4 regions of the Nonomuraea sp. NPDC049129 genome follow, and region 1 is predicted to be linked to each of the others. Evidence: riboswitches for the same ligand, from Rfam matches in the RefSeq annotation. Region 1 holds a riboswitch; each other region holds the start of a gene.

Region 1 (7,404 bases):
CAGCTGATCGATTCCTTGTGGGGAGAGCGACCACCTCCCACGGCACGCAAGAACCTGCAGGTCTACGTCTCGGCGTTGCGGCGGAGCTTCGGGGATCGGATCTCCTACCAGGGCTGGGGATACCGGCTGGACGCCGGGCCGGACGAACTCGACCTCCTCAGGTTCCGGCGGCTGGCCGGCGCCGGCCGCGACATGCGGCGCAGGGGCGACGCCGATGCCGCGTTGACCGTGCTCGATGACGCCCTGCGCCTGTGGGGCGGTCAGCCGCTCGCGGAGTTCTCGGGTGTCGCCTTGGTCGATGAGGCGGTCGGCAGATTCACCGACCTGTACCTCACGGTCAACGAGGACTGGGCGGAACTCGCGATCGAGCGGGGCGGCCACGTCGAGGTGCTGAACCGGCTCGACGACCTGGTGCCCTTCTTTCCCGCGCGCGAGCGGCTCGTGGCGGCCAGGATGACCGCTCTCGCCGGTTGCGGCCGTGCGCCGGAGGCGCTCTCGCAGTTCGAGACCGTACGCCGGCATCTCGTGGCCGAGCTCGGCATCGACCCCAGCCCCGTACTCAGGAATCTCTACGAGGAGATTTTCCAAGGGCAGCTGGCCAGGGCCGATCCTTAACCGGTCGCATGGTCCGGCCATACCGCTGATTAAGCAGACGCTTCTAGCTTGCACACAGAGGTGCTTTCACCAGAGGCGCCTCTGGCCAAGGCGATCCGAATCGGGACTTGCTATGGATCTTGTTTTCGACGATCTGATCAACGATCGCGACACGCGGCTGATCGTCCTGCTGGCCAGGGGATACACGACGACAAGAATCGCCCGCGAGCTGAAACTCAGCAGGTATACGGTGGCGGAGCGGATCAGCAAGCTCCTCGACCGATTCGCCTGCAGCAACCGGAGCCAGCTCGTGGCGTACTCCTATGCCCACAAGCTCCTGGACGTCGGCATCTGGCCACCGGGCGCCTCCGAGCCCCTTCCTTGAGGACCCCGGTGGCCCGCCGGTTAGGGGAGCCGTGTCAGAACATGCCGTGTGGGACCTGCGCCGGTTCGGGGACCGGCTGGACCACGTCCCAGTGCTCGGCGATCAGGCCGTCCTCGATCCTCCAGAAGTCCGCGACCGCCAGCCCGCGCCCGCCTTCCCGAGGGATCAGGTGATAGTGCATCACTACGAGATCGCCTTCCGCGACGACCCGCTTGAGCTCCAGCCGGGAGGTGGCCAGCGGGGAGTCCCTGATGAAGTCGATGAAGGCGCGCCTGCCTGACGGGTTGCCCGGGCTGTGCTCGATGAAGTCCTCGCTCAGGAGCGTCTGGAGCACCTCGATGTTGCCCGCGGCGAACTCCGCGAAGCCGGCCATGATCAGTTCTTTGCTGCTCGTCATGGGAGAACGCTGACAGCGGCCGCGGGGTGGTGTCGATTACCTGGGATGTAGTTTCCCCGGTGCTCAGGCGAAGGAGCAACTCTGGTTGACTAAGTGGAAATTGGTCAACTACGGTTTCCCGCCTGGTCACCCTCCAGGACGCTCGCATGCAGGGCATCTTCGGCCGCCTGCCGAACGCCTGCGTGGAGAACGCGGTGAACACCTACTTCGGCGACGGCACTCTGCCCGCCGCCGACATCACCTGCCACGCGCCGCGGCCGCCGGGGTGGACCGAGATCAGCGCCGTCTGCACCGCCCCCGAGGCACGCGGGCGAGGCCATGCCGCCCGCCTGGTCAGTGCGCTCGTCGCGCGGATCGTGGCTCGTGACGAACGGCCCTTCATCCACGTGGCCGAGGCGAACACCGGCGCGATCGCCCTCTACGAGCGGCTCGGCTTCGAGACCCGCAAGCCCGTGACCTTCCGGGGGTTCCGCACGCCGTGACGGCTTCCGTCACTGAGCCGGGGCGCTACCGGACCTTGATCCGCAGAGCCCCCGCCGTTGGCCGCAGGCCGGTGGTGAGCATGGCGGTCTTGCGTTGCTCGATGGAGAGCCGCACGCCCTTGGGGTCCGGCCGTACGGCGCCCGCGAACGAGTCCCTGCGCCAGTCGGAGAGCTTCTCCTCCTTGACCACGTCTCCGGTGTGCGGCGCGTGCACCATGTATCCGGGTCTCGAGATCATCCCCACGTGCCCGAGCCCGTGGAAGAAGACCAGGTCACCTGGCTTGAGGTGGTCCCAGGAGATCTTCTTGGAGAACGCGGAGTACTGCTCCGTCGTGGTGCGCGGCAACTCGATCCCGGCGTGCTCGTACGCCCTGAGCATGAGCCCGGAGCAGTCGTAGCCGCTGTCGCTGGTCCCGCCCCAGACGTACGGGATACCGCGCTTCTTCATGGCGAACTTGAGGGCGACCTTCCAGGCCGGAGTGGTCTGGCTCGTCTGCTGGACGGGCTTGCTCTCAGTGCTGGCAGGGGTGGTGGGGCCGGTAGGGGTGGTGGGCTCGGCGTGAGCCGGAGCGGCCAGAGTGAGCCCGGCGACGGCAGCCGCCAGGCAGATGGCGAGGGGAGCCACTGCTGTGTCCTTCCATACGGCCTACCGGGTTAGCTGACGGGCTCGGGCCTGGAAGTGGCCCTACGGCGATGCCGATTCGCCCCAGAGGGAACTTGGGTCCCCGGCTCCACGCAGGTGAGTGGATTAGGCGGGACGAACACTAACAAAACGGTCAAAGACTTGTAAACTGCCTAAAATCGGGCGTCAACCAGGCGGGCATGACATGACAGGTAATCGACACCACCCCGGCGGGCCAGGTAGAACCGGCCGGTATGAACATGGATCAGCCGATAGGGGAGTTGCTGCGGGACTGGCGGCACCGACGCGGGCTCACGCAGCTCGACCTGGCCCTCCAGACCGACGTGTCCGCGCGCCACGTCAGCTTCGTCGAGACCGGGCGGACGATCCCCAGCCGGTCCATGGTGCTGCGCCTGTCCGAACAGCTCGAGGTGCCGCTGCGCGCGCGCAACCGGCTGCTGCTCGCGGCCGGGTACGCGCCCATCTACCCCGAGCGCCCGCTTGACGACCCCGATCTGGGCAAGGCGCACGAGGCGCTCCAGCGGATCCTGCGCGGGCACGAGCCGTATCCGGCGATGGCCCTGGACCACCGGTGGAACCTGCTGCTGGCCAACGACGCCATGAACGTCTTCCTCGACGACGTGGCCCCGGCCCTCCTGGAGCCGCCGGTGAACATGATGCGGCTTGGCCTGCACCCGGACGGGTTCGCGCCGCGGGTGCGGAACCTGGCGCAGGTCCGCGGCTTCCTGCTGCCCCGGCTCGCCAGGCAGGTCGCCCGTGCGGGGGATCCGGAGCTGAGCGCGCTCTACGAGGAACTGCTGGCCTATGGAGACGATGGCGAGGCGCCGCTGCCCGACCCCGCCGACATCGCGCTGCCCGTACGGATCACGCATCGGGGGGACGAGCTCTGCTTCTTCAGTACGATCACGACGTTCGGCGCGGCATTCGACATCACGCTCGAAGGGGTTGCCGTCGAGGCGTACTTCCCCGCCGACGACGAGACCACCCGGCTGGTCGGGAACCGTTGACGCCGCCGCCGGGTGGCGTCAGTACGCGGCGGTGAACCTGACCCGGTGGTGCCCGGGCCGTTCCGCCTCGTCCAGCAGTACGACCGCGAGGTCCTCCATGGAGATCGCCGAGTTCCCCTCGGCGTCCAAGAGCAGCTCGTCGGCGCCCAGCCGGTAGACGCCGGTACGCTCGCCCGGCGCCAGCACCGCGGCCGGACTCAGGTACGCCCAGTCCACGCCGGTCTCCGCGCGGCAGGCTTCGAGCTGGGCGTTGCAGGCCAGCGCGATGTCGCGGTAGGCGTCGGACATGAAGCGCGGGTCGTCGAGCACGGTACGCCCGCCGGACCCGGGAACGGTCAGCCCGGCCGCCCCGCCGACGAGCAGCAGCCGGACGCCGGTCCCCGCGAGCCCCGCCAGCAGCGCCTTGGCGGTCGTGACGAGATCGTGCTCGCGGCCGGTGGGCGGGCGGGTCGCGCTGATCACGAGGTCCTGACCGGTGCCGAGCCTGGTCACGTCCTCGACATGGGCGGCGTCGCCGACCTGGGGATGGGCGCCGGGGTGCAGTGACGGGAAGCGGGCCGGGTCGCGTACGACGGCGGTGACCTCGTGGCCACGGGACAGCGCCTCGGCGACCACACGAGCGCCGACGCTGCCCGCCGCTCCGAACACGGTGATGCGCATGATTTCTCCTTGATCGGCAGTGAGGGATGAGAGGGATGAGAGGGTGCGGATCGGACGGTCAGGGCGTGGGGATCAGCCGGTCACGAGCGGGCGCGTCCGCCTGACCCGGCGGCTTCTGCTCTGGGCCGCGACGAGGGCGGCTGGTCTGGGCCGCGATGAGGGCCGCCACGACGACGAGCCCGCCCACGATCTGGGCAATGGTGAGCGACTGGCCGAGGGCGAGCCACCCCAGCGCGGTGGCGACCAACGGGCTGAGCAGGCCGAGGAAGGTGACGTGGGTGGGGGACAGGGCGCGGATCCCCCGGAACCACAGCGAGTAGGCGACGGCCGAGCCGATGACGGCGAGGTAGGCGTACCCGGTCAGGTTCGCCGGGGTCAGTGCGACGGGCGGCGGTCCTTCGACGAGGAGGGCCACTGGGAGCAGCAGCAGGCCGCCGGCCACCAGCTGCCAGCCGGTGGTCGCGAGTAGGGGCGCCGGTGAGGTCCACCGCTTGCTGAGGACGACTCCGGTGGCCATGACGATCGCGCCCCCGGCCGCAGCGGCGATGCCGACGGCGTCCAACCGGGCGTCGGCCCGCAGCACCAGGAGGCTGACACCGGCCACACCCGCCACGGCGGCGATCGCCGTACGCGCGGACAGGCGCTCGCCGAGCAGGCCGGAGGACAGGCCGGCGACCAGAAGGGGCTGCACCGCGCCGATGGTCGCGGCCACCCCGCCGGGCAGCCGGTACGCGCCGATGAACAGCAGCGCGAAGAACAACCCGATGTTGAGCGCGCCGAGCGCGAACGCGCGCCACCACCACACCCCTTGCGGCAGGCGCCGGGTGAGCAGGAGGAGCAGCAGCCCGGCGGGCAGGGCCCGGACGACCGCGGCCAGGAGCGGGCGGCCGGGCGGCAGCAGTTCGGTGGTGACGAGGTAGGTGGTCCCCCAGATGGCCGGGGCCAGCGCGGTCACCATGATCAGGGCAGGTCGATTTCTTAGCACTAAGACAATGTATCTCACCGCTAAGACATCCGATAGGGTGGGATGGTGACTGATCATGTTGACCGGGTGCTGGAGCAGTGGGCCGAGCAGCGGCCTGACCTGGACGTGTCGCCAATGGCGATCATCGGGCGGCTGTCACGGCTGTCGCGGCTGATCGGCACGGAGCTGACCCGTACGTTCAGCGCTCACGGGCTCGACTCGGCGTCGTTCGACGTGCTCGCCACGCTGCGGCGCAATGGGCGGTCGTTGACCCCGGCCGAGCTCATGAAGTCGGCCATGGTCACCTCGGGGGCGATCACCCAGCGCCTCGACCGCCTCCAGTCCCGGGGCCTGGTGTCCCGTACGCCCAGCGAGAAGGACGGCCGAGTCGTGTATGTCGCCCTCACCGAGGAGGGCCGGGAGCTGATCGACCGGGTGCTGCCCGATCACGTCGAGACCGAGCGCCGCCTGCTCGCCGCGCTCTCCGAGCCCCGGCGCGCCGCCCTCGCCGGCGAGCTCAAGGAGCTCCTGGAGTCACTGGGCGACAGCCTGGACTGAACGGCGTACACCGCCTGCCGGGGGATCGCTCGGACGGGCGGGGTGAGAGTGCCCAGAAGGGTGGGACGAGGGGCTCGGACGGGCGGGAGGAGAGTGCTCAGACGGGTGGGACGAGGGTGAAGTATCGGTCGAGCACGGCCCGGTCGCCGTGCACGTCGAGCCGCTCGTACGGGATGCGGTGCCACAGGAACAGCATGAGGTCCGACGCGGTCCCGACCACCTCCACGTCACAGCCGCCCGATTCCACAAGACTCACGTCGGCGCCTTCTATGAGACTCGCGTCGGCCTCTTCTACGAGGCTCGTGTCGGCCCCGTCGAAACGGATCGTCCACCGCCCCGGCCCGTCGCTCTGCCGGAAGCCGTACGTCTCTCCCACTCCGGGCGGCGCCGCCGTCAAGGCCCGCCGGGCCGGGGCCATCACCTCGAACGTCTGCCCCACCGCGTCGGCCGCCAGCTCCGCGTCCATCGGCCCGGCGATCCCCGCCACCATTTCGGCGTCCCAGCGGTGGATGGCCGCCTCGATCGTCTGCATCCGCAACCAGAAGCCGACGCTCTGCTCACCCGACCACGTCCACACCGGCACACCCGGATCCGTGGTGGCGAACGCGGCCTCCAGCTTGGCGGCGCCCTCCGCGAACCAGTCGAGCAGCCCGGCCGGCAGCGGCCCGGTCGCCGGTGCGTTCGCCGGATCCGGCCAGCCCACCGGATCGGCCGGCAGATCGAGGAAGGACAGGCCCGCGGGATCCGGCTTCTCGGTGAGACGGTCGCCGATGACCCACACCAGGTAGCGGTGCACACCGCCCAGATGCATGACCAGATCGGGCACGCCCCAGCCCGGACAGGACGGCACCAGACCGGAGTCAGCGGCCCGGCACGCCGCCTCGAACGCGCGGATCTCCCGGCCGAAGTGAGAAAGATGATCCATCCCTTCACTCTGCCCGCCCCACCCGCTCCCCGCCAGCGGCAAGGATCTGACGCGGCGCCCACGGACCCCTGCCGGACATCGCCCCCCGGAGGGGGCGTCCCTCCGTAAGGGCCTCTGCCGGGACGGGCTGTCCGCGATGGGGGTGTCCCTCCCCGGGGGCCTCTGCCACGACGGGCTGTCTTCGTCCACTCCCGCGACGGAGGGTGTCCCTCCCGGGGACCTCTGCCACGACGAGCCGCCTTCTTCCGCTCCTCCGGATGGGGTGTCCGCCCGGTATGTGGTGGCCGCGCACGGCGTGCGCGACCTGCTGCTGGTGTCCCCCGAGGGGGCCCAGCCACGACGGGCCGTTCGTCTTCCCCTCCGGACGGGGTATCCCTCCCGAGGGATCCCAGCCACGACGGGCCGATTCCTCTTCTTCCCCGGAGGGGGTATCTGTCCAAAAGGACCCCAGCCACAACAGACCGTCACACGGATCAAGAGGGTCGTGAGACGAACCCCCCGGGAAACCTACGGGGGGCCACCCCATTAGCGTGGTTGGAATGAGATTCGGCGGGACGCTGGCCGTGCTTCTGTCCGCCTGGTTCATGGCCCAGTTCGACTTCTTCGTGGTCAACGTCGCCGCGCCGTCCTTCGAACGCGAGCTGCACGCGAGCCCCGCCGCCCTGGAGCTCATCGTGGGCGGCTACGCCTTCACCTACGCGGCGGGCATGATCACCGGCGGGCGGCTCGGAGACCGGTACGGCTACCGGCGGATGTTCATCGGCGGCGTGGTCGCGTTCACGATCGCGT
Region 2 (7,404 bases), on a different contig from region 1:
GCGAGCGCCCCGGCGTCAGGGGCGTGCCCGCCCGCGCGCTGGCCGACGACGACCCGCAGCTGCTCGACCAGCTGCTCGCGCTGCCGCAGGTGCACCTGATCATCGACGGCTACAACGTGACCAAGACCGGGTACGGCACGCTGACCCTGGCCGATCAGCGCAACCGGCTGATGACCGGCCTCGGCGGGCTGGTCGCGCAGACCAGGGTCGAGGTGACCGTGGTCTTCGACGGCGCCGAGCTCAACGCGCCCGTCCAGGTGGTGGCGCCGCGCGGGGTGCGGGTGCTCTTCAGCGCACCCGGCGAGATCGCCGACGACCTGATCCGCCAGCTCGTCCGCGCCGAGCCGCCGGGCCGGGCCATGGCGGTGGTCTCCTCTGACCGCGAGGTGGCCGAGTCCGTCCGGCGTATGGGAGCCAGACCGGTTCCGTCGGCTCTGCTGCTGCGCAGGCTGGGCCGCGCGTAGATTACGAATCGGTTGTTAGGGTGAAAGCACACCCGCCACTTCTGTACCATTTCGCCCCAGATATATTCCCCTGGAGGCGACACTGTGAGGTTTGGCCGGGCGCCACTGGCCGCGGGACTCGCGATCGGGCTGCTGCTTTTCCCCACAAGCGAGGCACTGGCCGCGCCGAAGCCCACGATCAAACAGGCGAAAGCCAAGCTCAAGAAGCTGAACGATCAGGCCGACAAGGTCGTCGACCGCTACAACACGGCGACCGAGAAGTACAAGGCGGCCCAAGGCGAATACGGCAAGCTGAACGCCAGCTACAAACGCAAGCTTGAGACGGTCGCCACCCTGCGCGCCCAGGTCATCGACATGGCCGTCGACACCTACACGCGCGGCCCCGACGCCACTTCCTGGCCCACGATGATCGGTCAGCCGGATCCCACGGGCCTGCTGGGCGGCATGGCGCTCGCGGGGCAGCTGTCGGAGGAGAAGGTGGCGCGGCTGGCGGCCTTCGATCGCGAGAACCGCGGGCTCAAGGACGAACGCGACAAGGCCGAGGCGGCGCTGCAGGCGGCCGACAAGGAGCGCGACGGGGTCGAGAAGGAGCGCTCGGAGGTCCGCAAGCTGATCGCGAAGCAGAAGAAGCTGCTGGACAAGCTCGGCGCCTACAAGACCGGTGACCCCAACAGCACCGGCATCAAGTACACGGGCTCGGCCTCCGGCAACGCGGCGGCGGTGCTCAGGTTCGCTTACGCGCAGGTGGGCAAGCCGTACGTGTTCGGCGGCACGGGACCGAGCGGCTGGGACTGCTCGGGCCTCACGCAGGCGTCGTGGCGCGCTGGGGGCGTGTCGCTGCCCCGGACCACGTGGCAGCAGTGGGCCTGGGGGTCGTCCCGCAAGGTGGATCTGAAGGACCTGCAGCCCGGCGACCTGATCTTCAGCTCAGGGCTTGGACATGTCAGCATTTATGCGGGCAACGGGCAGATCGTGCACGCCCCCCAGACCGGCGACGTGGTCAAGGTCGTCACTCTGTCCTCCTATGGCGGCACCCTGGTGGGAGCTATCCGTCCGTAGGTTGTTCCGGGTGAAGAACCACTGATTTTCTGTACGGCAAGCATGGTGAGCCCCACCCGCCGTCCGTGGCTGGGCTCTGTCCAGGGACACGCTCCTCCGGTGGAGCGCGCTGGGCGCCGTGACGTGCGTCCTCTTGACCCGGTCCGTGGTTTCCGGTGGCCATGGACCGGATGGTCCGCCGATTAACGCTTGGCGGTCCACGTGGGCTTGCCGGCCAACGGACCTCGGCCCGGTGGTCAATGGACCTCGGCCGGGTGGTCAATGGACCTCGGCCGGGTGGTCAACGAACTCGGCCCGGTGGTCAGCGGGCTCCGACCTGCTGTTCAACGGGCTCTGGCCGCTTATTCAACGGCACCCGACCGGCTGTTCAACTGATCCCGATTTGCTGGTCGCCGGATTTCGGCGCGCAGGCCGATGCCGCTGGCCGGGTCGCTGAACGCTGCTCGAACGCCTTCAGCGGGTGACGACGATCACTGATCTCGGCCCGTCGGTGACCCTGGCGACGCCCACATCCGCGCAGTCGCGACACGATCACGCGCCCTCCGGCGTGTTGCTAGCGGGACCAGTGTGACAAGAGTGACAAAAGGGACCTGACAGATCACTGTGTGGTCAAGTGTGAGAAGGGTCACATTTGAATAACATAACCCGGCGCTCCAGCTGGGGTTGGGGACTTTACTGACACCTCTGAGTGATCCTGACAACCCCATGACGGCTTTGCCAGCTCGTTACTCAAGGGCGTAGCTTCTGGCGTCGCGGCGAACAAGCCATGGCGTCGCGACTCTCCATCGGGTCCCCGATGTGGACAGAAAAGAAATCCGTTAGGTCGCCGCCCTTCTACATGTCATTACGTGGCGGTGGCCTGCCGAGTCCGTGCAGCCAGGAGGCACGGAGCCGGGGACCCAGCGATCCCGCTCCCGGGATCAGGGGTGAATCGGCGCGTATTGCGCCGTAGGGCGACTTCCAGGCCCGAATCCGTCAGCTAACCCGGTAGGCGTTCGTGGAAGTCCCAAGGAGAAATCCTGTCTACCTCCCCCAGTAACCCCCGTCTGTCCCGCATTGCCCTGAGTGGCGCAGCGCTCACGATGACCGTGACGGCCGGAGGTTTGGTCCTCCCTGCCCCGACGGCGCAGGCGGCGACAACGCGTGATGCGGCCGAAGTTTCCGGGACCAATACAGCGGCGAAAGCCGTCAGGTCCGTGAAGAAGGTCGCGCAACAAACAGCGGTCGCTCGGCAAAAGGTGAAGGCCCGTACGGCCGTCGCCGTGGCCAAGGACCAGATCGGTGACCCGTACAGTTACGGGGCCACAGGACCTGGTTCCTTCGACTGCTCCGGTCTCGTCCAGTACGCCTGGAAGAAGGCCGGCGTCAAGATCCCGCGCGTGACGAACAGCCAGTTCGCCCGCATCAAGAAGAAGGTCTCCTGGAAGAATCTGAAGCCAGGTGACCTGATGTTCTTCTATGGGCTCGGCCATGTGGGCATGTATGTCGGCAACGGCAAGATGGTCCATTCGCCGAGGACGGGTTCGACGGTGCGCGTCGAGAAGCTCAGCGGATGGCGCAAGGCGTCGTTCGTGGGCGCGGTGCGTCCCGGCCTGTAAGTCCGGCCTGATCCGGCCTGCAAGACCGTCACGAAGGTCCCGTCCCAGCTGGGACGGGACCTTCGCGTGTTCCGGGCCCTTCCGCGACGACGAGCCGACGCTTTGCGCGACGACGTGCCGGGCCTTTGCGCGACGAGGAGCCGGGTCTCTCCGCGACGGCCGGTTCGCGGCGCGGGACGACTACGATCGGGGAACGTGTCCGTGCAGGTGAGCCGCCGAGTCTTGGGGGTGGGGGTGCTGCTCCTGGCCCTCGCCTCGGCCAGCGCCGCCCCGCACCGGTCTCCGGGGACGGACGGCCTCTCGGCAGCGGTTCGTGACCTGCCGTCCGGTGGGCCCGATCAGTCCGCGACCGGCCACAACCCGCCGGCCGGTGATCGTGAGCTTCCGGCGGAGGCGCGGGGACTCTGGGGGGATGGCTCCGAGGTCGTACGAGGTGTGCGTTCGGTCGTCGTCGGTCAGTATGCGGCGCCCGAGTCGCTTCGTGATCTGGCGCGCCGGGCCGATGCCGCCGGGTCGCGGGTCTCCGCCGTGCTCGGCCGCCCCGTACGGCCCGTGGTGCTCGTGCCCGGCTCGGCGGCCGAGGCTGCTCGGGTGGCCGGGGTGGGGAGTGTCGACGGGCTGGCGGCGGTGGCCGATGGCGGGAGAGTGGTCGTGGTGCCCGAGAACTTCGCCCGGCTGACCCCCACCGGGCGGGACATCGTGCTCACGCACGAGCTCACTCACGTCGCGGCCGGGACGAAACGGTTGCCGGTGTGGCTCTATGAGGGGTTCGCCGACTACGTGGGCTACCGGGACGCGGGGTTGCCAGTCCGGGTGGCCGCCACCGAGTTGGCCGCCGAGGTGCGGGCCGGGCACTTGCCGGGCGAATTGCCAGGGCCTGCGGCATTCGCACCGTCCAGCCGGGAGCCTGCACGTCTGGCACGGGCGTACCAGGAGGCGTGGCTGGCGTGTCGCTTCATCGCCGAGCGGTTCGGTGAGGGGACTCTGGTGAGGCTCTACCGTGATGCCCAGACGGGTGGCATCGACCGGGGGCTCACCAGGCTCGGGCTCTCGGCAGGGACGCTGACGGCACGGTGGCGCGACTACGTGCGGGACCAGCTTGCGTAAGGGGAACGCGGATGGACGATCTGCAGGGCACCGACGACAGCATGCCGCCGCCTGACGACGACGCGGGCCCCGATCGGAACCCGGCACCACAGCCCGGCGAGGACGCCGCATCAAGCGACCCCGCCACGTCAGGCGGTAGCGCCGCGCCACACGACCGTGCCGCACCAAGGGACCGCGCCGTGCCAGACGACCGTGCCACAGCGAGTGACCGTGCCGCGCCAGACGACCGTGCCGCGCCGAGCGACCGTGCCGTGTCAGGTGGCTGGGTCGCGGACGGTGGGGACGTCGCGTTCGGCCGGGCCGGTGCCGGTTGGGCGCTGGTCGTGCTCGGTGTGGTGATCCTGGCCGTGGTGGCGTTCACGACGCCCTGGCGGGTGATGCCCTCGGGCACCCCCACGGTGACGCCGGATCCGGCGCGCGACTTCAGTGCCGCCGAGATCGCCAGGGCCGCCGCCTTCGACGCGGCCACGAGCCTGCCCGGTTACCTCTCCCTCGGGCTGACCGTGCTGTTCGCGGGGTTGCTCGTGCTCACGCCGTTCGGTGCCAAGGTGCTGAGTAAGCTGCGCGGGCCGTGGTGGGTGCGGGTCGTGCTGGGGGTGGTGGTGCTGACCGCGATCGTCGAGGCGATCAGGTGGCCCCTGGGCATCTGGTACGAGGTGCAGCTGCGCGACTACGGCCTGTCCACGCAGGACTGGGCCGGCTGGACCGGCGACCGGCTCAAGAGCCTGGCCGTGAACGTGGTGCTGCAGTCCATCATGGTGCTGGTCGTGGTGGCGCTGGCCAGGTGGCTGCGGCGCTGGTGGATCCCGGCCGCCGCGGGCGCGTTCGCGTTCACCTTGGTGGCCTCGTTCGTGTATCCGGTCGTGTTCGAGCCGCTGTTCAACGACTTCCGCCCGATGCCGGGCGGCGCGCTCAGGGCGAACCTGATGATGCTGGCCGAGCGCGCCCATGTCCCGGTCGAGGACGTGCTGATCGCCGACGCCTCCCGCCGGACGAACGCGCTCAACGCCTACGTCTCCGGCTTCGGCGCCACGCGCCGGATCGTCGTGTACGACACGCTGCTGCGGGCCCCGCAGTCCGAGGTCGAGCTGGTCGTGGCGCACGAGCTGGGCCACGCCAAGTACGGGGACGTGCTGGTCGGCACGCTGGTGGGCGGGCTGGGCGCCGCGTTCGGCGCGATCCTGCTGTTCCTGCTGCTGGGCATGCTGCGGCGGCGCACGGGCATCGCCTCGGCGGCCGATCCACGGGCGGTAGGAGTGATCATGGGCTTGATGAGCCTGGCCACGGTCATCTCAGGACCGGCCCAGAACGTGGTCAGCCGCCACATCGAGGCCCGCGCCGACCTCCACGCCCTGAACCTCACGAAGGACCCGGCCACCTTCATCTCCATGCAGAAACGCCTGGCAATTACCAATATTTCCGACTTGTCGCCGGATCCGGTGGAATATGCCCTCTATGCGTCACACCCCACCGGCCCCCAACGCATCGCCATGGCCCGGGAGTGGGCCGCGCTGAACGGCCAGCAGCAGCCGTGACCGGCGTGCTCATCGTCACGAACGACTTCCCGCCCCGGCCGGGCGGCATCCAGTCGTTCGTGCACGGGCTGGCCCTGCGCACCCCTGGCGTGGCCGTCTACGCTCCGGCCTGGCAGGGGTGCGCGGAGTTCGACAGCCGCCAGCCGTACCGGATCGTCCGGCACCCCACCTCGCTCATGCTGCCCACCCCGGCGGTCGCCCGCCGGGCCGCCCACCTGCTGGCCGAGCAGCGGGCGGACACCGTGGTGTTCGGCTCGGCGGCCCCGCTGGGCCTGCTCGCGCCGGGGTTACGGGCGGCCGGCGCGCGGCGCGTGGTGATGCTCACCCACGGCCACGAGGCGTCGTGGGCGAGCGCGCCGCTGTTCCGTGGGGCGCTGCGCAGGATCGGCGCGCACGCCGACGTGGTGACCTACCTCGGCGAGTACACGCGCGCCCGGCTGGCCGCGGCGATCTCGCCGGCCAAGCTGGTACGTCTGGCGCCGGGCGTGGACACCGGCCAGTTCCACCCGGACGCGCCCAAGGCCGAGCTCGGGCTGGCCGGGCGGCCGGTGGTGATCTGCGTGTCGAGGCTGGTGCCGCGCAAGGGCCAGGACCAGCTCATCAGGGCCTGGCCCCGGGTGCTGCGCGCGGTGCCGGAGTCGGTGCTGCTGTTCGTGGGCGGCGGGCCGTACCGCAAGCGGCTGGAGAAGCTGGCGCGGGGGCACGAGTCCGTCCGCTTCACCGGTACGGTCCCGGCGGGCAGCCTGGCCGGTTATTACGCCGCCGCCGACGTGTTCGCGATGCCGTGCCGTACCCGGCTGGGCGGCGTCGACGTTGAGGGGCTGGGGATCGTGTTCCTGGAGGCATCGGCGACCGGCCTGCCGGTCGTCGCGGGCGCGTCCGGCGGCGCCCCGGACGCGGTACGGCACGGCGAGACCGGCCTCGTCGTCGACGGCACCGACGTGGCGGAGGTCGCCGCGGCCCTGATCGAGCTGCTCGGCGACCCCGAACGGGCCCGGAAGATGGGCGCCCGGGGCCGCGACTGGATCGCCGGCGAGTGGACCTGGGACCTGGTCGCCGCCCGCTTCCACGCGCTCCTTTAGCCCTTGGTGGCCCCCAGGGTGAGTCCGGCGACGAACTGCTTGTGCAGCATCTGGAAGACGATCAGCGTCGGCAGCGCGACCAGCATCGACCCGGCCGCCAGCAGGTTGTAGTCGGTGAAGAACTGGCCGCGCAGGTTGTTCAGGGCCGAGGTGACGGGCAGTTTGTCGCCCGACGACATCAGCACCAGCGCCCACAGGAAGTCGTTGTACATGAAGGTGAACTCCAGCGTGGCCAGCGCCGCCAGCACCGGGCGGCACAGCGGCAGCGTGAGCTGCCAGTAGCGGCGCCACACGCTCGCTCCGTCGACCAGCGCCGCCTCGGTGATCTCCTCCGGGATCGTGCGCATGAAGTTCGACATGACGAACACGCAGAAGCCGAACTGGAATGCCACGTGCACCAGGATCAGCCCGAGGTAGGAGTCGTACAGCGACTGCGAGTCCGACAGCCACGCCGGCAGCGGCACGAGCGTGTAGAGGGTGTAGAGCGGGGTGATGAGCACCTGCGGCGGCAGCAGGTTGCCCGCCGTGAACGTGATCAGCAGCGCCTTGCGCCCCGGAA
Region 3 (7,404 bases), on a different contig from region 1:
GCCGAGGCGGTGTTCGTCCGGCTGGGCGCGGCCCGTACGGAGCGGCGGGCCAAGGACGGCGAGCGCGTCCGGGCGGGCGACGTACTGATGACCGTGGAGGGCCCGGTCAGGGGCCTGCTGACGGCGGAGCGCACCGCGCTCAACCTGCTCACGCACCTGTCCGGCATCGCGACACTGACCGGCAGGTGGGTCGAGGCGGTCAGCGGCACCCGGGCGAGGGTGCGTGACAGCCGCAAGACGCTGCCCGGACTGCGGGCGCTGGAGAAGTACGCGGTGCGCTGTGGCGGCGGCGTCAACCACCGGATGTCCCTGTCGGACGCGGCGCTGATCAAGGACAACCACGTGGTGGCCGCCGGCGGCGTGGCCGAGGCGTTCCGCGCGGTGAGAGAGCGCTATCCGGAGCTGCCGATCGAGGTGGAGGTGGACCGGATCGACCAGCTCGGCCCGGTGCTCGAAGAAGGCGCCGAGGAGATCCTTCTCGACAACTTCACGGTCGAGGAGACCGCCCAAGCCGTCCACATCGTGAGAAATCGGGCGAAGCTTGAGGCTAGTGGAGGGTTGACCTTGGAATCGGCCCGTGCTGTGGCCGAAACTGGCGTTGACTACCTTGCGGTGGGAGCGCTCACGCACTCGGCGCCGGCCCTCGACATCGCACTGGATCTACGGGGGTAATCGATGCTGCTAACGATCGACGTCGGCAACACGCACACGGTGCTCGGCCTGTTCGAGGGCGAGGAAGTCATCGAGCACTGGCGGCTGGCCACGGACGCCCGCCGCACCGCCGACGAGATCGCGGTCGTGCTCCAAGGGCTGCTCGCCCAGTCTCCATTGCTCAAGGGAGCCGATGTCAGCGGCATCGCGATCTGCTCGACCGTGCCGAGTGTGCTCAACGAGATGCGCGAGATGTGCCGCCGCTACTACGGCGACGTGACCGCGGTGATCGTGGAGCCGGGCATACGTACCGGCGTGCCCGTCCGCATGGACAACCCCAAGGAGGTCGGCAGCGACCGCATCGTCAACGCACTGGCGGCCATCGACCAGTACGGCGGCCCCTGCGTCATCGTCGACTTCGGCACCGCGACCTCGTTCGACGCGGTGTCGGCCAAGGGCGAGTACATCGGCGCGGTCACCGCGCCCGGCATCGAGATCTCCGTCGACGCCCTGGCGGCGGCGGGCGCCCAGCTGCACAAGGTGGAGCTGGTCAGGCCGCGCTCGGTCATCGCCAAGAACACCGTCGAGGCGCTCCAAGCCGGCATCATCTACGGCTTCGCGGGCCAGGTCGACGGCATCGTGGAGCGGATGACGGCCGAGCTGGCCGACGACCCCGACGAGGTGACCGTGGTGGCCACCGGCGGGCACGCGGCGCTGGTAGTGGGCGAGTCGCGCTCGATCGACGTGCACGAGCCGTGGCTGACGCTCATCGGCCTGCGGCTGATCTACAACCGGAACACGACATGAACAAGCGGCCCCCCGCTCGGGTGAGGGGGCCGCTTGCGTTCGTGGACTGTCGCTACCTGGCCGGTTACTCGGAGTCGCCGGTGTACAGGTCGCTCCAGCTGCCGCAGTTGCGCGGGTAGGAGCCGTGGAGGTCGATCTGGCAGACCTTCACGCGGAGGCTGGAGACGTCGTCGCTGTCGAAGGAGAAGCGCTTGAAGGCCGGGTAGCCGCAGTACTTCTTGGTGTAGACCGTCGACCAGTTGTCGTCGAAGTCGCTGGCCTGGAACTTCACGTACGCGCACTTGCCGCCCTCGTCGTAGCTGCGGTGGTCCAGGTCCCAGAGCTTGCCCTTGACGGTGATCGTGTTCGACTCGTGGTCGTCGTCGTTCCAGTCCACGCTGACCCAGCCGGAGGCCTTGGCCTGGTAGTGCTGCGAGTAAACCGGGCCCCAGGAGTCGGAGTCCGCGGTGCTGGCGCTGGCGGCCGAGGGCAGCGCTAAGGCCAGCGCGCTCGTGGCGGCGACGGCGGCGAGGCCGGTCGCGAGCTTCTTCATCATGATCTCTCCTTGAGCTCCCCCTGGGCCGGCGCCTTGCCGGTTCCCCCCTGAGCTCGATGTGTCATTGGTACGGGAGAGCTCTTGCAGTCACCCTGCAGAGAGGTGACGAGCCCTTGCAGTTCGCCATATCCCCTACTCTTTGATGCTGTGAGCGACGAACTTCCCGAGCAGATGCGCATCCGGAGGGAGAAGCTCGACCGCCTTCGCAGTGAGGGCGTCGATCCTTACCCGGTGACCTTTCCCCGCACGGCGACCAACGCGGAGGTCAGGGAGAAATACCAGGCCCTCGACCCGGACACCGCGACCGGTGACAAGGTCGGCGTCGCGGGCCGCGTCATGCTCAACCGCGTGGGCGGCAAGCTCTGCTTCGCCACACTCCGCGACGGCAGCGGCGACCTGCAGGTGATGATCTCGCTCGACAAGGTCGGCGAGGAGTCGCTGGCGGCCTGGAAGCGCGACGTCGACCTGGGCGACCACGTGGGTGTGGAGGGCGAGGTCATCACCTCCCGCCGCGGCGAGCTGTCGATCCTGGCCGACCGCTGGCAGATCACCGCCAAGTGCCTGCGCCCGCTGCCGGAGAAGCACGTCGGCCTCACCGACCCCGAGGCCCGCGTACGCCAGCGCTACGTCGACCTCATCGTCAACGACGAGGCCCGGGAGATGGCCCGCGTCCGCAGCGCCACGGTGCGCGCGGTGCGCGACTTCTGGCACGAGGAGGGCTACCTCGAGGTCGAGACGCCCATGCTGCAGCCGATCCACGGCGGCGCGGCGGCCCGGCCGTTCAAGACCCACATCAACGCGTACAACATGGAGCTCTACCTTCGCATCGCGATCGAGCTCTACCTGAAGCGGCTCGTGGTCGGCGGCATCGAGAAGGTCTTCGAGATCAACCGCAACTTCCGCAACGAGGGCGCGGACTCCACGCACAACCCCGAGTTCACCATGATCGAGGCGTACGGCACCTACCTCGACTACAACGACATGGCCGACCTGACCCAGCGGATGTACCAGAAGGCCGTCGTGGCCGCTCTGGGCACCTCTGTGGTCGTCCACGACGGCGTCGAGGTGGACCTGGGCATCCCCGAGTGGCCGCGCATCACCCTGTACGGGGCGGTGTCCGAGGCGCTCGGCGAGGAGATCACCACGGAGACCCCGCTGGAGCAGGTCCGGAAACTCGCCGACGGGCGTGAGATCCACTGGGACCCGAAGTGGGGCCAGGGCAAGCTCGTCCAGGAGATCTTCGAGGCCCTCGTCGAGCACACGCTCATCCAGCCGACGTTCGTCATGGACTACCCGCTGGAGACCTCCCCGCTGACCCGCCAGCACCGCGACAACCCGCTGCTGACCGAGAAGTGGGACCTCATCGGGTTCGGCACCGAGCTGGGCACCGCCTACTCCGAGCTCGTCGACCCGGTCGAGCAGCGCCGGCGCCTGGTGGAGCAGTCGCTGCTGGCCGCCGGGGGCGACCCGGAGGCCATGCAGCTGGACGAGGACTTCCTGCAGGCGCTGGAGTACGCCATGCCGCCCACGGGTGGCATGGGGGCCGGGATCGACCGGATGATCATGGCTTTCACCGGCAAGAGCATCCGGGAAACGATCTTGTTCCCGCTGGTCAAGCCGACCCACTGACCCGCCTGCCGCCGAAGAGTGTCGGCCCGGCTCCCACGCCGGGCCGTACCGGCCGCTGTCGGGTTGACAGCGGCCCGATCTCCTGCGGCGAGTAGGAGAACGCGGGCGGCGGCGTTCGCCAGTCCCTTAACGCGGGGAGCGGGCATCTCCCGGCCGCCTGCGCCGAGTGGCTTCTCCCTCTGGCGCATGAACCGTTCATGGTCTTTGGCGGGCGCTGCCGACCCGGCGGCGCGGGGGTACAAAAGACTGCCCTAAGCAGCCACATTTCCGATATTTCGCATATTGAATGCGAAGAATATTCGCGTTTTACGGATTCGGCGCTCAGCAGGTTCGCGGCGCTCTTGGGGAGCGGGCTGGAGCCGTTGTAAGGGCGCCTGTGATCCTTCATCGGGCCCCGAAGTGTGCCGACATATGGCGAGTACTTCACATACAGCCGATCATGTCAATGGCGATGGTCAGAGGGCGGTATCCGCTGGCTTGACGACCTTTCCAGAATGCGTTTACCGTCTGCGAGACGAGCTGCAGCTCTGCTCGGACATAGACGTCTCGAGTTCTGCTGTTGGGGGGAGGGCTCCCGATGTATGTGCTCACTGAGAGCGTCGAGCTTAGCCACGCGGATCTGGCGTTGCTGGCGGAGCTTGCCAAGGGGGTCACGGTTGATCGGGTTGGCAGACGACTGGATATCAGTGGACGCACGGTACGCCGGAGACTTCGGGGTATCTGCGACCGCATCGGCGTCGCCACCGCGATCGAGGCCGTGGCCTGGGCCGCCCGCCGCCAGCTCATCTGACCGTTCGACCGGCCCAGCCGCCCGGGCCCCAGCTGTCAGAGTGCTTGTCGTGGTGTCCGGAGGTCAGTCGGCGATGCGTACGGCGCCCGCGAACGGGCGGCGGGCGATGGACGCGATGCGTACGACGTCGCCGGTCTGCGGCGCGTGGACCATCATGCCGCCGCCGATGTAGATGCCGACGTGGTGCAGGTCACCATAGAAGAAGACCAGGTCGCCGGCGCGCAGCTCCTCCTTGGAGATGTGCCGTCCGGCCGTCCACTGGTCGCCGGTGTAGTGCGGCAGTGAGATGCCCACCCGCTGGTAGGCCGCCATCACGAGGCCGGAGCAGTCGTACGAGGTCGGCCCCTCGGCGCCCCAGACGTACGGCTTGAGCTGCTGCGTGAGCGCCCACCTGGCGGCCGTGGCGGCCTTGCCGGCGCCGATGACCGGCAGGTCGACCCGCGTGGCCCGGGTGCCGGGACGGCCCGCCTCGCCGATCGCCCGCTTGAAGAGACTGCTCTCGACCTTGGCGACGAGCTTGGTGATCTTGTCGCGTTTGGTGCCGAGGCCCTCGACGATCTTCTCGACCTCGTCGATGCGCGTCTTGGCGCTGGCCCTTGCCTGCTCGGCGGCCTGCCTGGCCGTGGTCACCTGGTTGACCTCGAAGCCCTGCTGCTGCTCCAGCGCGTAGGTGGTGGCCGCCCGGTCGAGGAAGCTCTCGGGGTCGTCGGAGGTGCCGAATGCCAGCGCCTGGCCGAAGCCGCCGTTGATGTAGGCGTTCTGGGCCAGCAGCGCGGCCTTGGCGCGCTTCGCGGCCAGATCGGCCTCACTGGTGGACAGCGTCTTCTTGGCCGCCTCAGCCGACTTCTTGGCTGTCTTGAGCTTCTCCCGCTGGCCGTTGAACTCCTCGCTCAGCGTCTCGATCTGGGTGTGGAGCTCCTCGGCCTGCTTGGACAGGTCCTTCAGCGAGGGCTTGGGATCGGCGACGGCGGAGCCGACGGGTACGGCGAAGAGGAGGGTGGCGATGGTCGCCGCGATGACACCCAACCGGGTGGGGATCTTCCGGAGCTCAGAAGGGCGGGCCTGAGCGCCCGCCGGCTTCGTCTCGCGATCGCGGGTCTGCTTCACCAACCAGCTCCTCTCATCGGCGCCTACCGGGTTAGCTGACGGGTTCGGGCCGGAGCAGCCCTACCGAACGACTCGCTCGGATTCACCCCATGGGTGGTGGCGTCGGGATGAGGTCGCCACCGGCGGGTCCCCGGCTCCCCTTACGGGGATTGGGCGCGTCTCCACGCTGGCTCGCGTGGGTGACATCGTCGCTGGACACTAGTGCACTCCGGGTTCGTGCTCAACCAGAACTGCCAAGTCTGTAGAGGTTTCACAACCGAAGGGTCACGAGGTGATCTCGTGCTTGCCGGTGCAGGACAAACTTTATGTCCTTTTTGCACCAAGTTCGTCAAGGCATGGAAGCCTGAGGGCCAAGGGATCCCTCATCGTGCTCGATCAACCACGAGATGTCATGAGATGGGAGAGACGTCAGAGTTACGGGGAGGCCGTAATCGGATCTGTACGCTGGAGACCCATGGAGCAGGTCGCCGAAGTGACAGTCCCGGACACGGAAGTCGTCGTCCGGCGTGCTCGCACGCCGGATGTCAGGACGATCCGTCTCCTGGTCGACACCTACGCGGGCGCCGGGCCCCGGCTTCTGGAGAAGGCCACCGTCACTCTGTACGAGGACGTGCAGGAGTTCTGGATCGCCGAGCGCGGCGGCCAAGTGGTCGGCTGTGGCGCGCTGCACGTGCTTTGGGAGGATCTCGCGGAGATTCGCACGGTGGCCGTTGATCCGGAGTTCCGAGGCTTCGGAATCGGGCACCGGATCGTCTCTTCCTTGATCAAAACGGCCCGGGAACTCGGCCTGCGCCGGGTTTTCTGTCTGACTTTTGAGGTGGATTTTTTCGCGAGGCATGGATTCCGCCCCGTACAGGGCACTCCGGTCTCACCCGAGGTCTATGCGGAGCTGCTGGCCTCGTACGACGAGGGTGTCGCCGAGTTCCTCGACCTCGAACACGTCAAGCCCAACACCCTGGGGAACACCCGCATGCTTCTCCACCTGACATCGGGTGACGCGGACCTTGACTAATGGGAAAGGTGATTGTTGATACCTATGTCGATACGTTGGGCAGCACAGGCATGTGTCCTGACACGTGCCACATGCGCACTCGAAGCGAGGTGACACGGTGAGCACCGGACAGCCGCCGTATCCACAGGACGAATCCGGCGAGAACTCTGCGCCTGGCGGATCTGAATACGGACATCACAACACGGGCCGTCCCTATGGCGAGCCCGACCCGGATGCGACGGTCGTTGGCTACCGGGCGGACGACGCCTACGGTCAGCAACCCAACTATGGGCAGCAGCAGCCGGGCTACGGCCAACAGCCGCAGTACGGTCAGCAGCAGCCGGGCTACGGCCAGCAGCCGCAGCAACCGCAGTACGGACAACAGCCGCAGTACGGTCAGCAGCCCGGCTACGGTCAGCAACCGGACTACGGCCAGCAGCCCGGCTACGGTCAGCAACCCGGATACGGTCAGCAGCAGGCTTCGGGTCAGCAACCCGAGTACGGCCAGCCCAACTACGGTCAGCAGCCGCAATCGCAACCCGGTTACGGTCAGCAACCGCAATCCCAGCCTGGATACGGCCAGCAGCCCGGTTACGGGCAGCAGCAGCCGTCCCAGCCGGGCTACGGGCAGCAGCAGCCGTCGCAACCCGGCTACGGCCAGCAGCAGTACGGCCAGCAGCCACCGTCGGGCCAGCAGCCCGGCTATGGCCAGCAGCCCAATTACGGCCAGCAGCCCGGTTACGGGCAGCAGCAGCCGTCCCAGCCGGGCTATGGCCAGCAGCAGCCGTCGCAACCCGGCTACGGCCAGCAGCAGTACGGCCAGCCGGACTACGGTCAGCAGCAGCAGTACGGCCAGCCCGGCTACGGTCAGCAGCCCCAGTACGGCCAGCAGCC
Region 4 (7,404 bases), on a different contig from region 1:
CTGGGCGGGCGGCTGGCCAGTGTGCAGAACGAGTACTCGCCGAAGTTCCGGACCAGCGAGCCGGAGATCGACGTGTGCGCGGAGCTCGGGGTGGCGTTCCTGCCGTGGTCGCCGCTGGGCGGCATCAGCTCGGCGTCCGAGCTCGGCGGCAAGCACACGGCGTTCGGCACGGTGGCGGCGGCGCGGGGCGTGTCGCCGCAGCAGGTCTGCCTGGCCTGGGAGCTGGCGCGCAGCCCGGTGGTGATCCCCATCCCGGGGGCCAGCAGGCCGGAGAGCATCATCGACTCGGCCGCCGCGGCCGACCTCGTCCTCACCGCCGAGGAGCTGTCCCTGCTTTCTTAGCTGGACGCTTCTTAGATCTATAGCAAGTGGGCTGGGGCCGGCTGGTCGGCCGGCTCCAGCCCGCGCAGCTCGGCCAGGGTCTCATCGGCCCAGGCGAGCGCCGAACGGCCCTGTGTGAGGCCGAGGTTGAGCGCGTACCGGCCGAGCCTCGATCCGTCCTCGGGTTTGCACTCCAGGACGGCCAGCCGCTGCTGGAACCCCGCCCTGATGCGCTCGACCACCGCGATGGCCGACTCCCTGTCGAGCAGCGGAAGCAGGAACGCCTGGAGGGCCACCTCGCTGCGTATCGCACCGACCGGTTCGTGCTCGACCAGCCAGGAGCGCACCTGCTCCGCGCCCTCGGGCGTGATCGCGTACATCTTCCGTCCGCGCGCCCCCTCCGACTCGACCGCCACCAGCCCGTCGGCGGCCATCTTCACCAGCTCCGGGTAGATCTGCGTGTGCCCGGCCTGCCAGACGTGATTGAGCGACCGCTCGAAGGATTTCGCCAGGTCGTAGCCGCTGGCCGGCCCCTTGGCGTCGAGGAGCCCGAGCAGCGCGATCCGTAGGGACATGTCGGCAAGCATAGCAAAGGGTTGACATGTCAATCCTTACATGTCACTCTCCACACGTGAATACTGACACGAAGCGCAGAGGCGATGGCCTCCTGCTGGTCGCCGTGCTCGGCGGCATGTTCTTAGGAATGCTCGACCAGACGATCGTCGGTACGGCCCTGCCGCGGATCATCACGGAACTGGGCGGCGTCGATCTCTACACCTGGGTCGTCACGGCCTACCTGCTGACCTCGACCGTGACCGTGCCCCTCTATGGAAGGCTGTCGGACCAGCACGGCAGGAAGCCGCTGCTGCTGATCGGCATGTCCGTGTTCCTCCTGGGGTCGGCGCTATGCGGGGTGGCGCAGGACATGACGCAGCTCATCCTGTTCCGCGCGTTGCAGGGCTTGGGCGCGGGCGCGCTGCTGCCGCTGTCGATCGCCCTGGTGCTCGAACTGTTCCCGCCGGAGAAGGGCGGAGCCCGGGTGCAGGGCGCGATGGGCGGAGTGATGGCGCTCAGCTACCTCGCCGGGCCGTTCCTGGGCGGGCTCTTCACCGACCACGCGAGCTGGCGCTGGGCCTTTTATGTGAACGTGCCGATCGGCCTGGTGCTGATCGCGATCATCGTGCTGCGCCTGCCGCGCCGGCCGGGACATGGCGGCGGGCGGCCCGACTACCTGGGAATCGGGGTCTTCACAGTTGGCATTAGCTCGCTGCTCATCGGCCTGACCGAGAAGGGGCTCGACGGCCACACCTGGACCAGCGTGCCGGTGATCGGGCCGATCGCGCTGGCTCTGGTGTCGCTCGTGGTGTTCGTGGTGGTGGAGATGCGGGCCGAGGCGCCCATCATGCCCCTGCACCTGTTTCGGAACCGTACGTACACGCTGGTCAACGTGACCTCCTTCTTCACCGCCTTCTGCATGTTCGCCGGCGTGGTGTTCCTGCCGCGCTACTTCCAGGAGGCGCTCGGCGCCAGCGCCACCGAGTCGGGGCTGCGGATCTACCCGCTGACCCTGGCCATGGTGGTGGGCAGCATGGTCGTGGGCGCGCTGATCAGCCGGACGCGCGTCTACAAGCCGTGGCTGGTGGCGGCGCCGTTCCTGCTGGTCGTGGGCACGCTGTTGTGCGCCGGTCTGACGCTGGACACGCCGCCCTGGGTGCTCGTCGGGTGGATGGCGCTGATCGGCCTCGGCATGGGCCCGATGCTCTCCGGCCTGACCGTGGCCGTGTCGAACTCGGTGCCGCCCCAGTACATGGGTACGGCCTCGGCCAACCTGACGTTCTTCCGCCAGATCGGCGGCTCGGTCGCCCTGGCCCTGGCCGGCACCGCCTACACCTCCGTCATCGCCACCGAGGCGCCGCTGCACGGACTGGCCGCCGCGCACGCCTCGGCCGCGGCCCTGGTCATCCCCTCGCTGGGGGTCGCGGGCGCCCTCGTGGCGCTGGTCGCCCTGATCGCCATGCCCGGTGTGCGGATCGACCGGGAAACCCCACAGCCCAAGGTCGAGGCCAGTTTCGCGTCCTGAGCGCCGTCATGCGAAGCTGTCCTTGTCCCCAACACCAGGAGGTCCTCATGGCGGAAACACCGGAGCCGGAAGTCGACGAAACTCCCGAGGACGAGATGAAGCGCAAGTTCCGCGAGGCGCTGGAGCGCAAGCGTAACCAGCATGCTGACTCGAGCGCGGGTGGCAGGGGCAACGACCCTTCCAAGATTCACGGCGCTCACGGGCCCGCCGCCAGCAAGCGTTCTTTCAGGCGGAAGAGCGGCGGTTGACCTGAGCTTTTCTGGGGGTACGGCATGCCGTACCCCCCTTTTTTCTTGACCCTCTAGGTAGATCTTCGCCCGTTTCATGGGCTTATGTTTGCCTTTGTCCGGTTCGGTACCTATAGTTCATGGAGTTACCAGCCGGTGACTTTGGGGCTTCAACAGGGGAGTACCAACCGGCAGGCGCCGAATCCCGCTCGCGGGAACCGGGGAACCAACGTTCCTTAGGGGTGAATCCGACCTCGGTCGGTAGGGCATCTCCACGTCCGAACCCGTCAGCTAACCCGGTAGGCGAGATGGAGAGGACACCTACCGCATGCGTAACCCCCGCGTCGTGCCGCCAGCCCGCGTGTTGTCGTCCGCAGACTGACCGGCGCCTTCCCCCCGCTCTTCCACGCTCCGCGTAGCGACCGTTTGGCGTCTTGCCCGGCTACGCCCACCTTTCACGAGCGCGATCCCCTTTTCCCGTATAAAGGACTTCACTGCTTCATGTCTGTTCGCTCTGCTATGCTCACCGCCGCCCTCGTAGGCGCGATCTCCATCAGCGCAGGCACCGCCGCACACGCCGACACCGGCAACGACAAGAAGGTCCTGCTCAAGGGCAAGACCACCGCGTCCTACTTCTGGGACGACTCCTCCGGCCGCGCCGGGGACACCGGGCTGCCGGCCAGCGGCAAGCCCATGCAGAAGGGGCTCGCCGCCAGCCCGAGCTGGCCGCTCATGACCGAGGGTTACGTCGTCTACAAGGGCAAGAAGATGCCCTTCTTCGTCGGCGACCGCGGTCCGGGCGTGCCGTCCTCCAGCGGCGTCATGCTCGACCTCGACGCCAAGACTTTCGCCGCCCTGACCGGTGGCCGCTTCAACTCCAGCACGCTGGGCGTGGACGGCAACGGTGGCGCGGGCCACATCAAGATCGACTACGTCATCACCAAGTGGGGTAGCGGTCCGGGCAAGAAGAACTACCCGCAGCCCTTCTCGACCGGTGCGTACGCCGTCGTGGACCGCAACCCCGCCAAGCCCCCGAAGATCGTGGCCGAGGGCGACAAGCCCGCCGCGGTCAAGCCCGCTCCCGCCAAGGCCGTGCCGGTGGCCGCCAAGAAGGCCGACAAGGCTGAGGAGAAGGTCGCTGACAAGAAGGTCGTCGAATCGAACGCCATCGGTGGCGCCGCCGCGGCGGTCGCGCTGGCGATGTTCGGCGGTGGCGTGACGGTCGGCCGCGACCGGATCCGCAAGCTCGTCCGGCGCTGACAACCGTCAGGTCCGAAGACGGTTTTGCTGACGGCCGTCAGGTCCGGAGCCGACGGCCTTGATGGTCGTCGGTTTCGGAGCCGGCGGTCTTTGCGTCGCGGGAAACAGAATGTCATTCTGACCTCGTGACCACGCTTGCAGCCGCGAACGGCATCGAGATCGCGTACGAGACCTTCGGCTCACCCGGCGGACGTCCCCTGCTCCTCATCATGGGGCTCGGCGCCCAGCTCATCCACTGGGACGACGAGCTCTGCGAGCTCCTGGCGGAGCAGGGCCATCACGTTGTCAGATTCGACAACCGTGACTCCGGACTCTCCACACACCTGCACGACGAGGGCGTTCCCACACTGGGGACGTCCTCTTCGTATCTGCTGGATGACATGGCCGACGACGCGGCCGGGCTGATGGACGTCCTCGGCTGGCCCGCCGCCCACGTCGTGGGCGCCTCGATGGGCGGCATGATCGCCCAGACGCTCGCCATCCGGCACCCCGAGCGGGTCCTGACCCTTACCTCGATCATGTCGACGCCCGGCCCGGACGTGGCCCCGCCCACGCCGGAGGCCAGCGCGGTGCTGCTCGCCGCGCCCCCGACTGATCGGGACGCCGTGCTCGCCCAGTCCTTGAGGACCTGGGCGGTGATCGGCTCGCCCGGCTTCGACATGGACCGGGAACGCATCCTCCGGCTGTCCGGCCAGGCGTACGACCGGTGCTTCGACCCGCCGGGCACGACCCGGCAGCTGGCCGCGATCATGGCCTCCGGCGACCGCACGGAGCAGCTCGGCACGCTGGGGATCCCCGCCCTGGTCATCCACGGCGAGGCCGACCGGCTCGTCCCGGTCGCCGCCGGCCACGCCACGGCGGCGGCGATTCCAGGCGCCACGCTGCTGACGTTCCCCGGCATGGGCCACGACCTGCCCCGGCCGCTCTGGCCGGACATCGTCGGCGCCATCACCAAGCTCACCACGAGCTGACGCACCAGGAATCAGGCCGGTCAGGGATCAGGCTGTTCAGGGACCAGGCTGTTCAGGGATCGGTGGAGGTCGGTGGCTCGTGTCCGCCGCGCCCGGACGCGAGCCACCGGATCTCTCAGACCTCCAGCTTCTCCTCGATCCCGCGGAGCTGGTGCCGGGCCAGGGCCAGGTTGGCCCGCGCCCGGTCCAGGGCGAGATAGAGGAAGAGCCCCTTGCCGCCGCGGCCGGTGATCGGCCGGATGATGTGGTACTGGCCGCCGAGCGTGATCAGGATGTCCTCGATGGAGTCCTTGAGCCCCAGCGAGTCCATCGTGCGCAGCTTGGCCTTGACCACCTCCGTGTTCCCCGCCGCGGCGACCTGGAGATCCAGGTCCTTGGAGCCGCCGAGCGCCCCCAGCGCCATGCCGCTGCCGTGATCGACGATCACCGCGCCGAGCGAGCCGTCGATCGTCATCATCTCCTTGAGAGAGACGTCCATGCTGGCCATGCCTTCCTCCGTTCAAGCTCAGTGAATCCGTGCTGAGATGGCGGCCACGCTGGCCGCCGTCTTGCGCCCCTCCAGCCGGAGCAGCCCGAGATTGGTGCCGGGCTCAGCCAGGACTGCGAGGACGATGGTGGGGCCCGCCGCGTAGAAGGCGGCGAAGCCGGCGGTGCCGGAGATGAGCGTCTCCTCCAGTACGCCCTGGCCGGTCATGATCGTCATTCGCCTGCTCAGCGCGAGCAGCGCCGCGGACAGCGCGGCGACCTGCTCGCCACTGTCGTCGGCGTTGTCGCAGGCGATGCTCATGCCGTCAACCGTGCAGGCGACGCTCCCGCTGATGTCCGGAGTGCGCTCGCGCAGGAGAACCATCTCCCTGAGCACCTCTTCACGCAGCTCCACCGGTGGCCTCCTTTGCGGGCGGGGGAACCTCATGTCAGCTCCTCCAGCGCCTTCTTCAGGCGCATCAGCAGGGCCAGGTCCGTGGGGTCCGCCGTGACCGGCGGGCCGAGCGGCAGGCCCGGGGTGCGGGGATCGTGCGGCGGCCGTTGGCCGGCGGCCACGCGCCCCCGCTGCGGCAGCGCCCCCTGCCCGTCTCCGGCGGTCTTCGCCCTGTGCTCACCGGTCTTCGTCGCGCTCTCTTCCGGGGCGCGCGTGGTGGTGGTCGGCTCCACGGGCGGTGCCAGCAGCCCGGCCGCCGCCATCCTCCGTACGGCCAGCAGCACCGAATAGCCGGACCTGCCGATCCGCTTGGCCAGGTCGAGCGGTGTCGCCTCGGCCCCGGCCCCGGTGAGGACCTCCCACTGGACCGAGTCCAGAGTCACCCCGCTGCCCGGCAGCCACTGCGCCGGCCGTACCGGAGCCGTGTCCAGCTGCGCGGACGGCCAGATCTGCGCGAGATAGGCGCGGCGGCGCGCGCACTCCCGCAGCAGGCCCGCCACGTCGAAGAACCACTGCCCGCCCAGCCAGTGCTGCTCGCCCGGCCGGAATTTCGGCCGCGACCCGCCGGCCGGCAGCAGGAAGAACGCGGCGTCCAGGACGGCCCCGAGCACGCAGTACTGCAGCTCGCCCAGCGTGACGGGCCCCTCCTCCAGCAGGCGCGCGCAGCCCCCGTCGGCCTGCAGCCTGCGCAGCGCCGTCTCCGGCAGCCGCCCGCGCGCCGCCAGCAGCCGCTCGACGCCGGGGGTCTGGGCGCACTCCATGTACGTGACCCGGCCCTCGCTGAGGAAGATCGTCCCGGCCCGGCCCACGCGGAGGGCGCCCGTGGCCCGTTCACGGGCTAGACCGGTCAGAAGCGTGTCCAGCGGTGCCATGGCTCAGGTGAGCAATTGGCGGGAGATGTTCAGCAGGCGGTATCGCGCCAGGGCGAGATTCGACCGTTCCAGGTCGAGGCGCAGGTAAATGACGAGCGGCCCCTCGAATACCGTTTCGAGGAATCTCAGTAAATGATGGCCTTTGTCGGTAGTGACCAGCATGTCGTCGATCCGGACAGTTTCGCCGGGGCAGGAGCGGGCCAGGCCGTCCATGGTCGCGCGCAGTGTCTCGGTCAGGGCGGCGGCGGAGCTCTCGGCGTCCACGCCCTGCGGCGGTCCGCTGATGGCCACGGCCATGCCGCTCGTCTGGTCCACCAGCATCGCGTCCAACGCCCCTGGTATCGCCATGACCTCGGTCAGGCAGTCATCCAGTCCCAGCACGTGACCCTCCCACGCCGTCATGAGGACTGGGACAGCGTAGGAGCGGCGGATGACGGCCGGGTGATCGGATAAAGCGAGATATGTATGAGGTTAAAGATGTCTACGGCCAAGGTGGAGAAAAACCTAACCGCGACGGAGATTTCCTGATTAGGGGTATTGCTTGCGACATTTAAGAGTATTGCTCACATTATTCTCGGCCCAGCTCGCCAGTATCCAATGGATACTCTGGAGAATATGAAGATTCTTCTCTTTGGCGCGACCGGTATGGTCGGTCAGCGCATCGCCGCCGAGCTGGCGGCCCGCGGCCACGAGGTGACCGGTGTCAGCAGGTCGGGACCGGTCAAGGGAGATGTGCGCGACGCCGCCACGCTGG

Evidence for each region. Region 1 has a riboswitch for cyclic di-AMP ahead of AB0B64_RS51990 (C40 family peptidase). Riboswitches for the same ligand answer to the same signal wherever they lie in the genome.
Region 2: another riboswitch for cyclic di-AMP. It lies ahead of AB0B64_RS45770 (C40 family peptidase); the one in region 1 lies ahead of AB0B64_RS51990 (C40 family peptidase).
Region 3: another riboswitch for cyclic di-AMP. It lies ahead of AB0B64_RS10135 (C40 family peptidase); the one in region 1 lies ahead of AB0B64_RS51990 (C40 family peptidase).
Region 4: another riboswitch for cyclic di-AMP. It lies ahead of AB0B64_RS16755 (hypothetical protein); the one in region 1 lies ahead of AB0B64_RS51990 (C40 family peptidase).

The regions. Positions count from the first base shown of each region.
Region 1 covers NZ_JBEZDU010000031.1:54,769-62,172, reverse strand. Annotated here, with positions in the region: gene AB0B64_RS52010 (BTAD domain-containing putative transcriptional regulator) at 1-615, shown strand, start outside; gene AB0B64_RS52005 (LuxR C-terminal-related transcriptional regulator) at 728-979, shown strand; gene AB0B64_RS52000 (nuclear transport factor 2 family protein) at 1,014-1,376, opposite strand; gene AB0B64_RS51995 (GNAT family N-acetyltransferase) at 1,499-1,858, shown strand; gene AB0B64_RS51990 (C40 family peptidase) at 1,884-2,483, opposite strand; cyclic di-AMP (ydaO/yuaA leader) riboswitch at 2,487-2,623, opposite strand; gene AB0B64_RS51985 (helix-turn-helix transcriptional regulator) at 2,735-3,508, shown strand; gene AB0B64_RS51980 (NAD(P)H-binding protein) at 3,527-4,168, opposite strand; gene AB0B64_RS51975 (EamA family transporter) at 4,227-5,153, opposite strand; gene AB0B64_RS51970 (MarR family transcriptional regulator) at 5,196-5,690, shown strand; gene AB0B64_RS51965 (maleylpyruvate isomerase family mycothiol-dependent enzyme) at 5,788-6,615, opposite strand; gene AB0B64_RS51960 (MFS transporter) at 7,155-7,404, shown strand, end outside.
Region 2 covers NZ_JBEZDU010000022.1:61,689-69,092, reverse strand. Annotated here, with positions in the region: gene AB0B64_RS45780 (NYN domain-containing protein) at 1-464, shown strand, start outside; gene AB0B64_RS45775 (C40 family peptidase) at 549-1,523, shown strand; cyclic di-AMP (ydaO/yuaA leader) riboswitch at 2,374-2,532, shown strand; gene AB0B64_RS45770 (C40 family peptidase) at 2,606-3,121, shown strand; gene AB0B64_RS45765 (hypothetical protein) at 3,317-4,228, shown strand; gene AB0B64_RS45760 (M48 family metallopeptidase) at 4,240-5,763, shown strand; gene AB0B64_RS45755 (glycosyltransferase family 4 protein) at 5,760-6,845, shown strand; gene AB0B64_RS45750 (carbohydrate ABC transporter permease) at 6,842-7,404, opposite strand, start outside.
Region 3 covers NZ_JBEZDU010000003.1:153,390-160,793, reverse strand. Annotated here, with positions in the region: gene AB0B64_RS10160 (L-aspartate oxidase) at 1-672, shown strand, start outside; gene AB0B64_RS10155 (type III pantothenate kinase) at 676-1,458, shown strand; gene AB0B64_RS10150 (hypothetical protein) at 1,523-1,993, opposite strand; gene lysX (bifunctional lysylphosphatidylglycerol synthetase/lysine--tRNA ligase LysX) at 2,141-3,622, shown strand; gene AB0B64_RS10140 (LuxR C-terminal-related transcriptional regulator) at 4,200-4,412, shown strand; gene AB0B64_RS10135 (C40 family peptidase) at 4,476-5,519, opposite strand; cyclic di-AMP (ydaO/yuaA leader) riboswitch at 5,525-5,685, opposite strand; gene AB0B64_RS10130 (amino-acid N-acetyltransferase) at 5,974-6,531, shown strand; gene AB0B64_RS10125 (hypothetical protein) at 6,554-7,404, opposite strand, start outside.
Region 4 covers NZ_JBEZDU010000005.1:179,507-186,910, reverse strand. Annotated here, with positions in the region: gene AB0B64_RS16775 (aldo/keto reductase) at 1-342, shown strand, start outside; gene AB0B64_RS16770 (PadR family transcriptional regulator) at 360-896, opposite strand; gene AB0B64_RS16765 (MDR family MFS transporter) at 953-2,401, shown strand; gene AB0B64_RS16760 (DUF5302 domain-containing protein) at 2,449-2,649, shown strand; cyclic di-AMP (ydaO/yuaA leader) riboswitch at 2,815-2,949, shown strand; gene AB0B64_RS16755 (hypothetical protein) at 3,130-3,888, shown strand; gene AB0B64_RS16750 (alpha/beta hydrolase) at 4,014-4,859, shown strand; gene AB0B64_RS16745 (hypothetical protein) at 4,975-5,346, opposite strand; gene AB0B64_RS16740 (roadblock/LC7 domain-containing protein) at 5,365-5,739, opposite strand; gene AB0B64_RS16735 (hypothetical protein) at 5,769-6,650, opposite strand; gene AB0B64_RS16730 (roadblock/LC7 domain-containing protein) at 6,654-7,031, opposite strand; gene AB0B64_RS16725 (NAD(P)H-binding protein) at 7,266-7,404, shown strand, end outside.